DNA from 3 places in the Fictibacillus sp. 7GRE50 genome. Region 2 is predicted to be linked to each of the others. Evidence: riboswitches for the same ligand, from Rfam matches in the RefSeq annotation. Region 2 holds a riboswitch; each other region holds the start of a gene.
What was found. A riboswitch is a leader RNA that binds a small molecule or an ion and turns the genes downstream of it on or off. The one in region 2 is predicted to bind S-adenosylmethionine.
Positions count from the first base shown of each region.

Region 1: another riboswitch for S-adenosylmethionine. It lies ahead of IHV12_RS09630 (PLP-dependent aspartate aminotransferase family protein); the one in region 2 lies ahead of metK (methionine adenosyltransferase).
Region 3: another riboswitch for S-adenosylmethionine. It lies ahead of IHV12_RS22300 (methionine ABC transporter ATP-binding protein); the one in region 2 lies ahead of metK (methionine adenosyltransferase).

Region 1 is NZ_JACZDW010000002.1:484,039-487,324, forward strand. It holds gene IHV12_RS09630 (PLP-dependent aspartate aminotransferase family protein) at 1-1,619, opposite strand, end outside; SAM riboswitch class I at 1,804-1,919, opposite strand; gene IHV12_RS09635 (hypothetical protein) at 2,096-3,205, opposite strand.
Region 2 is NZ_JACZDW010000001.1:271,728-275,013, forward strand. It holds gene IHV12_RS01295 (glycosyltransferase family 4 protein) at 1-283, shown strand, start outside; gene metK (methionine adenosyltransferase) at 558-1,763, opposite strand; SAM riboswitch class I at 1,928-2,058, opposite strand; gene pckA (phosphoenolpyruvate carboxykinase (ATP)) at 2,320-3,286, shown strand, end outside.
Region 3 is NZ_JACZDW010000014.1:6,868-10,153, forward strand. It holds gene serS (serine--tRNA ligase) at 1-1,071, shown strand, start outside; tRNA gene IHV12_RS22295 (tRNA-Ser) at 1,405-1,497, shown strand; SAM riboswitch class I at 1,729-1,834, shown strand; gene IHV12_RS22300 (methionine ABC transporter ATP-binding protein) at 1,903-2,916, shown strand; gene IHV12_RS22305 (methionine ABC transporter permease) at 2,909-3,286, shown strand, end outside.

The DNA of each region.
Region 1 (3,286 bases), on a different contig from region 2:
TTTGCGAGCTCGATCGCTGCTTCTGGACTTCTAAATACTTGAACAACATCTATCGGAAACGGAATGGATTTTAAATCTGGATACGCTTTTTCATCAAGCACTTCGGTTTCTCTTGGATTAACAGGAACGATCTTATAGCCAAGTCGCTGCATCTTTCTAGCTAATCGATGGCTAGGTCTTGCAGGATTGGAACTGAGTCCCACGATCGCTAGCGTCTTAGGTCGTTGAATTTCCTGTCCATTCTCAACTGCTCTATAAAGTGATGATTGCAATGCCCAACGAATGACACCTTCGTCATTAATCGTGATTTCTGTTTTATCCGCTCCGATTCCTGTAGCCGTTTGTATCGCACGATCAAGATCATTCGTAAGATCTTTTACGGATTCAAGTCCGATCGACAACCGAATTAGTTCTTCTGTTACGCCTGTTGCTACTAATTCGTCTCCGCTCAGCTGTTGATGAGTGGTAGAAGCAGGGTGGATAATCAATGATTTTGCATCACCAACATTTGCAACATGTGACCATAATGTGATGTTGTTAATGACCTTACGTCCTGCATCACGCCCGCCTTTAATTCCAAAGTTTACGATCGAACCAAAACCGTTGCTTAAATATTTTTTCGCAAGCTCATGACTTCTGTGCGAAGAAAGACCAGGATATGAAACCCAATCTACTGCTGGATGTTTTTCCAGATGCTCCGCTACTTCTTGTGCGTTCTTCGCATGTTTTTCCACTCGTAGATGCAGTGTTTCTAAACCTTGTAGAAGGAGAAATGCATTGTGTGGACTTAAACAAGCTCCGAAATCTCGTAAAAGCTGAACGCGTAATTTAGTCGCGAAAGCCAATGTTCCAAAATCATTCGCGTATCTTAATCCGTTATAGCTGTTATCTGGCTCAGTGAATCCTGGGTATTTATCTGAATTCCAATTAAAGCGTCCTCCATCCACTACAACACCGCCAATTGCGGTTCCATGTCCGCCGATCCATTTTGTAGCTGAGTGGATTACGATGTCCGCTCCAAAGCTTATTGGCTTTGTGACATATGGTGTTGCAAATGTATTATCGATAATTAGAGGTACATCGTTTTCATGCGCAATATCTGCCACTGCCTCAATATCTAATACGTTAAGACTGGGGTTCCCGATCGTTTCAGCAAAAAATGCTTTCGTGTTTGGAGTAACCGCGTTTCGGAAGTTCTCTGGATCCTCTGCATCAACAAACTTTACGTTGATTCCGTATTTCGGAAGAGTAGTAGAAAATAGGTTGTAAGTACCTCCGTATAGATTCGTAGCTGCAATAATTTCGTCTCCTGCGTGTGCGATGTTTAAGATGGCAAGCGCGATAGCTGACATACCAGAAGAAGTAGCTACAGCTGCAACACCATCTTCTAGAAGTGCAACTCTTTTCTCAAAAACATCAACAGTTGGATTTCCGATTCGGCTGTAGATGTTTCCTGGCTCATCAAGCGCGAAAAGGCTTTGCGCATGGTCTGTATCAGAAAAAACATAGGAAGTAGTTTGATAGACAGGTACCGCTCGTGATCCTGTCGTTGGGTCAGGCGCTTGGCCCCCATGTAATAGCAATGTTTCAATATCGTATCCGTCAAAAGATTTTGTCATTATAATCGCTCCTTCTCATTATTCAAATAAAATCTATAGGAAAACTAGGGATAAAGATTAATGCTTTTCCCTTTTGCTATATTCAATTTTTAAAATGAAATAAGTGACTAAGTGATGTTTGTGCTTGAAGTATGATAAGGGGAAAAAGAAAAACCCCCTTCCTAAGAAGAGGGTTTTGGTCCTCCTCTTATCTTTCAGATCAAAAAAGATCTGTAGGAATTGGCACCTTTCCAAACCAAATGTGGTTTGTTGGTTGCCGGGCTTCATCGGGCCTAGTCCCTCCGCCTCTCTGGATAAGAGATATTCAAATTATGTTTAACACATTAACGTGCTGATGTTTACTTTGTTCTTGAATAGGATTATAGAGTAAGATGTTTTAGAAAGTCAACCGTTTTTTGAAAAATCATAAAAGTTATACAAATGAATGAGTGTTCAACTGTCAGCTTTGAATTAAGATTATGCCCATGCTATGCCGGTTATGCTAACTTTGTTCCACTTTTTTCATCAAACCATTGAAACTCTTCGATTTTTTTTACAAGTTCCGCTATTCGATTGGCAATGGCTTCTCTTTCTCCGTAACGAATTTTCTGTTCGGACGATAATTCATCAATCTGAAGTAGTTGCCAATGAGTTACAGTTAGATCCGTAAGTTGAATAAACTCTTCTTGTTTCACTCGACGCTTTACATCTAGATCTCCGTTAGAATAACCTTCTAAAAATCCGTCAGCTATTCTTTTCAAACGGTCTTCAAAGCGATCAAATTCATGTCGTGCATAACGCGGTGCATTAAAAAATGTTGGAAACAACGTCCGATAATTATTAAGAAAATTCCCAGCAAGCGAATCTCCGCTATATAAGATTGGTACAGGATCAATCAAACAGACAGTGCCATCTGAATGCAGCAATATATTCTCTGGAGATGTATCTTGATTAGTAAGTACAACCGTATGATCCGTAATCTCTCTATCCTCCATGCAAGCTTGTAGGTCTACTAAAGCTGATGAAGAAATGGCCCCCTCATACGTTTCTATAAATTTCTTGAAATCATCTATGTATTCATTGTTTTCTTCTTTCATAGATTCTGAAACATCTGATTGAAATTTGCCTGCAATATGTTTACCGTTCCATGAGAGATAACCAAACCCTTTTAAGCCATGATGTGCAGTATTCATCTTGCGAAAGAACTCACCAACTTCCGCTCCAATATGAAACGCTTCTACAACCGTTAGTTGATCTAGCTTGATTGCTTTTCCCGCATAAGATTCCACGGTAAACGTTCTGCCTTTTTCTACATGATAATTGAAAAAGGCAGGGCAGATTCCTGGTTTAACTTGGTTTGCTAGCTCATAGTATGCTCTAGTCGCTGCATATTCTGAGTGCATGGTTTCTTCATCAAACTCAACGTTCTTTCCATACGCCTCTGTTTTCGGAAAACGAACAACCACAGCATCTCCAGTGCGTAGCTGAACAAGATAAGCAAGATGCCAAGCCCCTTCACCTAAATACTGAACCTGAGTCGGATCTTTAAGTTCCTCTAATCCACTTTTTTGCAGTGCATAATCAATCAAGTCAAATGTCTCTTTCATAAGAAGTTCCTCTTTCTATAATTGAAAATACGTTACATGAAACATATATTCGGTATATGTCGAAAAAAATCCTTTTTTCTT
Region 2 (3,286 bases):
AGCAGCTGCCTCTGGGTTACCTGCTATCGTGTCTGATTCTGGCGGAGTAGCTGAAATTGTTCAAGACGGTGTAACGGGTAGAATCTGCAAAGCTAGAGAAGCTGACTCATTCATACAAAATATCGTTTCTATTATGGAAGATCCTATGCTCTTAGGCTCTATGAAACGAAAAGCAAGAAATTATGCGATGACTCAATCTTGGTCAGCTATTTTCGGGAACCTTTTAATGCAGTATGAAGAAGTTATTTATACGAAAAATAAAAATAAAACGATCATTGCGTAGCAGGTGAATAGTTAATAAGATATGAAAATACGAGGATAAAATAAACGTATCTTCCAAATGAACATTAGCGATTAAGATGTTCGTTTGGAAGATACACAATTTTTTTTACGAGGTAATTACAATTATATCCGCAGATAAAATACATATATCCGTAAAACTAGCGAATAATTCCGTACATAAAATTTTTTATCCGATTTTCGACATAACCTTCTAAACTAACCACTAAAAAAACCAGACTCCCAAAAGGAAGTCTGGTTTAACATGTTATTAAATATTAAATATTTGCTTGTTTCTTAAGCTCTGCAGCCTTATCTGTGTTCTCCCAAGGAAGGTTGATGTCAGTACGTCCAAAGTGGCCGTATGCAGCAGTTTGCTTGTAGATCGGACGGCGAAGATCAAGCATCTTAATGATTCCAGCCGGACGAAGGTCGAAGTTGTTGCGAACTAGTTCTACAAGAACTTCTTCAGAAACTTTACCTGTTTCAAACGTGTTTACAGCGATTGATACTGGTTGAGCAACACCAATTGCATAAGCAAGCTGAACTTCAACTTTGTCAGCAAGACCTGATGCTACGATGTTTTTAGCAACATAACGAGCAGCATAAGCAGCAGAACGGTCAACTTTAGTTGCGTCCTTACCAGAGAATGCACCACCACCGTGACGAGCATATCCACCGTATGTATCTACGATGATTTTACGGCCAGTAAGTCCAGCATCACCTTGTGGTCCGCCGATTACGAAACGGCCCGTTGGGTTGATGAAGTATTTTGTGTTCTCGTCGATTAGTTCAGCAGGAACAACCGGCGTGATTACTTTTTCTTTGATGTCTCTTTGAATTTCTTCAAGTGTGTTCTCAGGGTGGTGCTGAGTAGAAATTACGATTGTGTCAATACGAACAGGTTTGTCGTTCTCATCATATTCAACAGTTACTTGAGTTTTTCCATCTGGACGCAAGTAAGGAATCTCTTCAGACTTACGAACCTCTGTAAGACGACGAGATAATTTATGAGCTAGTGAGATTGGTAGAGGCATAAGCTCTTCTGTCTCGTTACAAGCATATCCGAACATTAGACCTTGGTCACCTGCACCGATCGCTTCGATCTCAGCATCTGTCATAGAACCTTCTCTTGCTTCAAGAGCTTGGTCAACACCCATCGCGATATCAGCAGATTGCTCATCGATAGAAGTTAGTACTGCACATGTTTCAGAATCGAAACCATATTTGGCACGGTCATAACCGATTTCTTTAATTGTCTCACGTACAACTTTTGGGATATCTACATAAGTAGAAGTTGTGATCTCACCTGCAACAAGTACAAGACCTGTAGTTACAGATGTTTCACATGCTACACGAGCATTTGCATCATTAGCTAAAATTTCATCTAGAATCGCATCTGAGATTTGGTCACAGATTTTATCTGGATGGCCTTCTGTAACGGATTCTGATGTAAATAAACGACGACTAACTTTTTTGGACAAGTTAATATCCTCCCTTTAACTGCTTTTGAGTATGATACGGTACTTTATTCTTATCTATTTTACACAGTTTATGTTCTTAACCTGAAAAAGGCATAAAAAAAGCCCTTCCCTGTCTCACATACATTCACGAGGGAAAAGGTTTATAAAACCAAAATGCCTTCAACCTCTTATTGTCCAAGGTTATTTTCACCTTGCAGGTTAGCACCTTTTCATTTCCAGTAGCGTTATTATTGCCACTTTCATGTCGGTTGCTGGGTTTCATAGGGCCTGTCCCTCCACCTACTCAGAATAAGAGTAGCCGTTCTCGAAATATGATAGCGTAATGCTTCACCTCTGTCAATAGAAAACCCTATGAATAGCAATAAGTTTGGAGTATTATATTCTATAGAATGAAAGCGTTTTAAATAAGATGGATAATTCACAACATTTTGTTCTTTTTTTCAGAAGTAAGAACTTTTTTGATGCACTTTCATAAAATAGTATACATTATTTAAATCAATGTGTTATACTAATTTTCGAATATATCACTCTAGGATAAAGGATGGTACTGTCTCATATGAATACATTGGAATTTACGACAACCTTAAACGATCTTGTGACCCGTGAAACAACTCACCAGAACTTACCTGTTCCGGTTTTAGTAGAAAAATCTCTTCAGCGCAACGAGGGCATCCTTACATCCACAGGAGCACTTCAAGCTACAACGGGGAAATACACAGGCCGTTCCCCTGAGGATAAATTTATCGTTGAAGATGCTTCCATTAAAGATTCAATCGATTGGGGAAAGGTAAATAAACCATTTTCACCAGAAAACTTTGATAAATTATACAAAAAAGTACTCCAATACTTAAGCAATAAAGAAGAACTATTCGTATTTAAAGGGTTTGCTGGTGCGGACCGCGAGTATCGCCTTCCTATCCAAGTAATTAACGAGTATGCATGGCATAACCTTTTTGCTCACCAAATGTTTGTGCGCCCGAACCACGATGAGCTAGGTTCTCATGAATCTCAATTCACAGTGATTTCAGCACCAGGATTTCAAGCTAATCCGGCTGAAGATGGAACTAACTCAGAAACATTTATTATCGTCTCTTTTGAAAAGAAAATTGTCCTTATCGGTGGTACTGAGTACGCAGGTGAAATCAAAAAATCTGTATTTTCTGTCATGAACTACATTCTTCCTGAAAAAGGCATTCTGTCTATGCACTGCTCTGCCAACGTTGGGAATGAAGGAGATGTAGCTTTATTCTTCGGACTATCTGGTACTGGTAAAACTACATTATCAGCAGATCCGAACCGTCGCTTAATCGGAGATGATGAGCATGGTTGGGCTAACACCGGTGTCTTTAATATCGAAGGTGGATGTTATGCTAAAACAATCGATCTTTCTAAAGAAAAAGAACCACAGATCTGGAATGCGATTCGTTTTGGAAGCGTTTTAGAGAATGTTATGATCGATCCCGTTACAAGAGAAGCAGATTATAAAGATTCTTCACTAACAGAAAACACACGTGCTGCTTATC
Region 3 (3,286 bases), on a different contig from region 2:
GCGGACCACCTGATCACAGAGATGCGCGAAGTAGGTGACAAGGTCAAAACGATGGATGAAGAGCTTCGTCAAGTAGAAGAAGATCTTCACGGCATCATGCTAACATTGCCTAACATTCCGCATGAAAGTGTTCCTGTTGGTGACACAGAAGATGATAACGTACCTGTACGTCACTGGGGAGATGTTCCTGAGTTTGCTTTTGAAGCGAAACCACATTGGGATATCGCGACTGAACTAAACATCGTTGATTTTGAACGTGGAGCAAAAGTGACAGGCAGCCGTTTCGCTTTTTATAAAGGTTTAGGAGCTCGTTTAGAGCGTGCACTTATCAACTTCATGATGGATCTGCATGAAGACGAGCATGGTTATACTGAAGTATTGCCTCCCTACATGGTTAACCGTCAGAGCATGACAGGAACAGGTCAGCTTCCAAAGTTTGAAGAAGACGCGTTTAAAATTCGTGAAGAAGATTATTTCTTGATTCCAACTTCTGAGGTTCCTGTAACGAACATGCACCGAGAAGAGATTCTAACAGCTGACGAACTTCCGATCACATATGCGGCGTACAGCGCTTGTTTCCGTTCTGAAGCGGGATCTGCAGGACGCGACACGCGCGGTTTGATCCGTCAGCATCAGTTCAACAAAGTAGAGCTTGTTCGCTTCGTTAAACCTGAGGATTCTTATGAAGAGCTCGAGAAGCTTACAGGACACGCTGAAAAAGTCCTTCAGCTGCTCAACCTTCCATACCGCGTACTCAGCATGTGTACAGCTGACCTAGGATTCACAGCAGCTAAGAAGTACGATATCGAAGTATACCTTCCGAGCTATGGTGAGTACCGCGAGATTTCTTCTTGCTCTAACTTTGAAGATTTCCAAGCGCGCCGTGCTCAAATTCGTTTCCGTCGAGATGCAAAAGGGAAGCCGGAATTCGTTCACACGCTAAACGGTTCTGGACTTGCGATTGGTCGTACCGTAGCAGCTATCTTAGAGAACTACCAACAAGAAGATGGCACTGTAGTCATTCCAGAAGTTCTACGTCCTTATATGGGCAACAAAGAAGTAATTAAGTAAAAAGTGAAAGAAGCTGACTCTTAAAAGATATCCAAAGGGACTTTTAGAGTCAGCTTTTATCTATTAATGGGTGTAAAAGCTTCATTATCGGTGGTCCGAACAAGTTTTCAGGTGGTGGGAAGAGTTCTAGCGGTGAAAATTCATGATTCATAGGTGAAAGTCAATGAATCACAGGTGGACAGCACTGTTTTATCGGTGAACGTGTAACAAATATAAGAACACGTACCGTAAAAGCATACCTCCAAAAGAAACAAATAAAAAATCAAAAAAAGTTTTTGAAAACCGTTGACACAATATTTATCAGCATGTTATTATAGTTCTTGTCAGTCACACGGAGGTATACCCAAGTCCGGCTGAAGGGATCGGTCTTGAAAACCGACAGGGGTTTAACGACCCGCGGGGGTTCGAATCCCTCTACCTCCTCCATATACATATTCAACCTCATCTGAGTTTATCGGATGAGGTTTTTTGTTGTGTTTTTTCTTTTTAAGAATTGAATCATACACATTCAAAAACACCGATAGAAAACCCTAAAATACTTCAACCATTCATATCAACGAATGTAAGCGCTAACACTTTAAAGTGATAAAATTTAGTATTGACAGAACTTTTAGACAGGGCGTATGATGACAACTATAACTTAATTCAATAATGCAATACTTATTCAGAGAGACCGAGGGATCAGGCCCTATGACGTCCGGCAACCTCCATTAGGAACGGTGCTACTTCCTGCAGAATGATGATTCATTCTGGAAGATAAGTCGATGTTTACTTATTCGCCCTCTTCCATGAAATGAAGAGGGCTTTTTTATATTGTAAGGGGGATGACATATGATCGAGATCAAGGACGTTACGAAATTATATAAAGTAAAAGGCAAAGAGATCGTCGGAGTGAAGAATGTGTCACTGACGATCGACAAAGGTGAGATCTTTGGCATTGTAGGATATAGCGGTGCTGGGAAGAGTTCGTTGCTGCGCTGTCTTAATTTATTGGAAAAACCAACATCAGGAGAAATCAAGATCGATGGCATCTCGATTACGAAGCTCGGTAAAAAGGAGTTACGCGAGGAGCGTCTTAAGATCGGTATGATCTTTCAGCACTTTTATTTGATTAGTGCGAAGACCGTTTTTGAGAACATCGCTTTCGCTTTAAAAGCAGCTGGGAAAACGAAAGAGGAGATCACCAGTAAGACCAACGAGCTTTTAAAGATGGTGGGATTGGAGAATCAAAAAGATCAATACCCTTCTCAGCTGAGTGGGGGGCAGAAACAGCGTGTTGGTATCGCGAGAGCTCTTGCGAACGATCCGAAGGTTTTGCTTTGTGATGAAGCGACTTCAGCTCTTGATCCGAACACGACGAAATCGATCCTTTCCTTACTGAAGTCCATCAATAAAAAGTTAGGCATTACGATCGTGTTGATCACGCATGAGATGGAAGTGGTAAAAGAGATCTGTCACCGAATGGCGATCATGCAGGATGGAGAAATCATCGAGTCGGGCGATGTGTACAACATTTTTGCTAATCCAGAAAAAGAGCTCACAAAAACGTTCATCAGCTCTGTAATTCAAATGGATCTGCCAGAACCTCTTCTGAAAAATAGAAAAGGAACTGTGATTAAGATCCAGTTCAAAGGAGCGATTGCAGAAGAGGCAGTTGTTTCTGAGCTTTTCCAAAACTTTAACGTAAAAGGGAATATCCTTCACGGGAAAATCGAATATATTCAGGAAACACCGCTTGGTATCTTCATCATGGAACTAGTCGGTGAAGAGGCAGAAGTGAAGCGAGCGATCTCCTATATTGAGAGTCGCATAGAAAATCTTGAGGTGGTGAAAAAAGTTGCTTGATTCTATTTTGAATATCCTTCCAGATCTGAATAAAGCATTCTTTGAAACGTTATATATGGTCGCTATATCACTTGGTGTTTCATTAATTGTAGGATTGCCTTTAGGAATTATACTGTTTGTTACCGACAAAGGATTGTTATTTGAAAATGTGTGGATCAAGCAGATAGCGGGCATTCTTGTGAACTTGATCCGCTCTGTACCATTCATCATTTTATTAGTCGCGTTGTTACCATTAACTCAGCTCATTACCGGAACAACGATCGGACCAACTGCAGCCTCAGTTTCTCTATCCGTTGCAGCCATCCCATTCTTTGCGCGGCTCGTAGAAACATCACTACGAGAGATCGATAAAGGCGTGATCGAAGCGGCC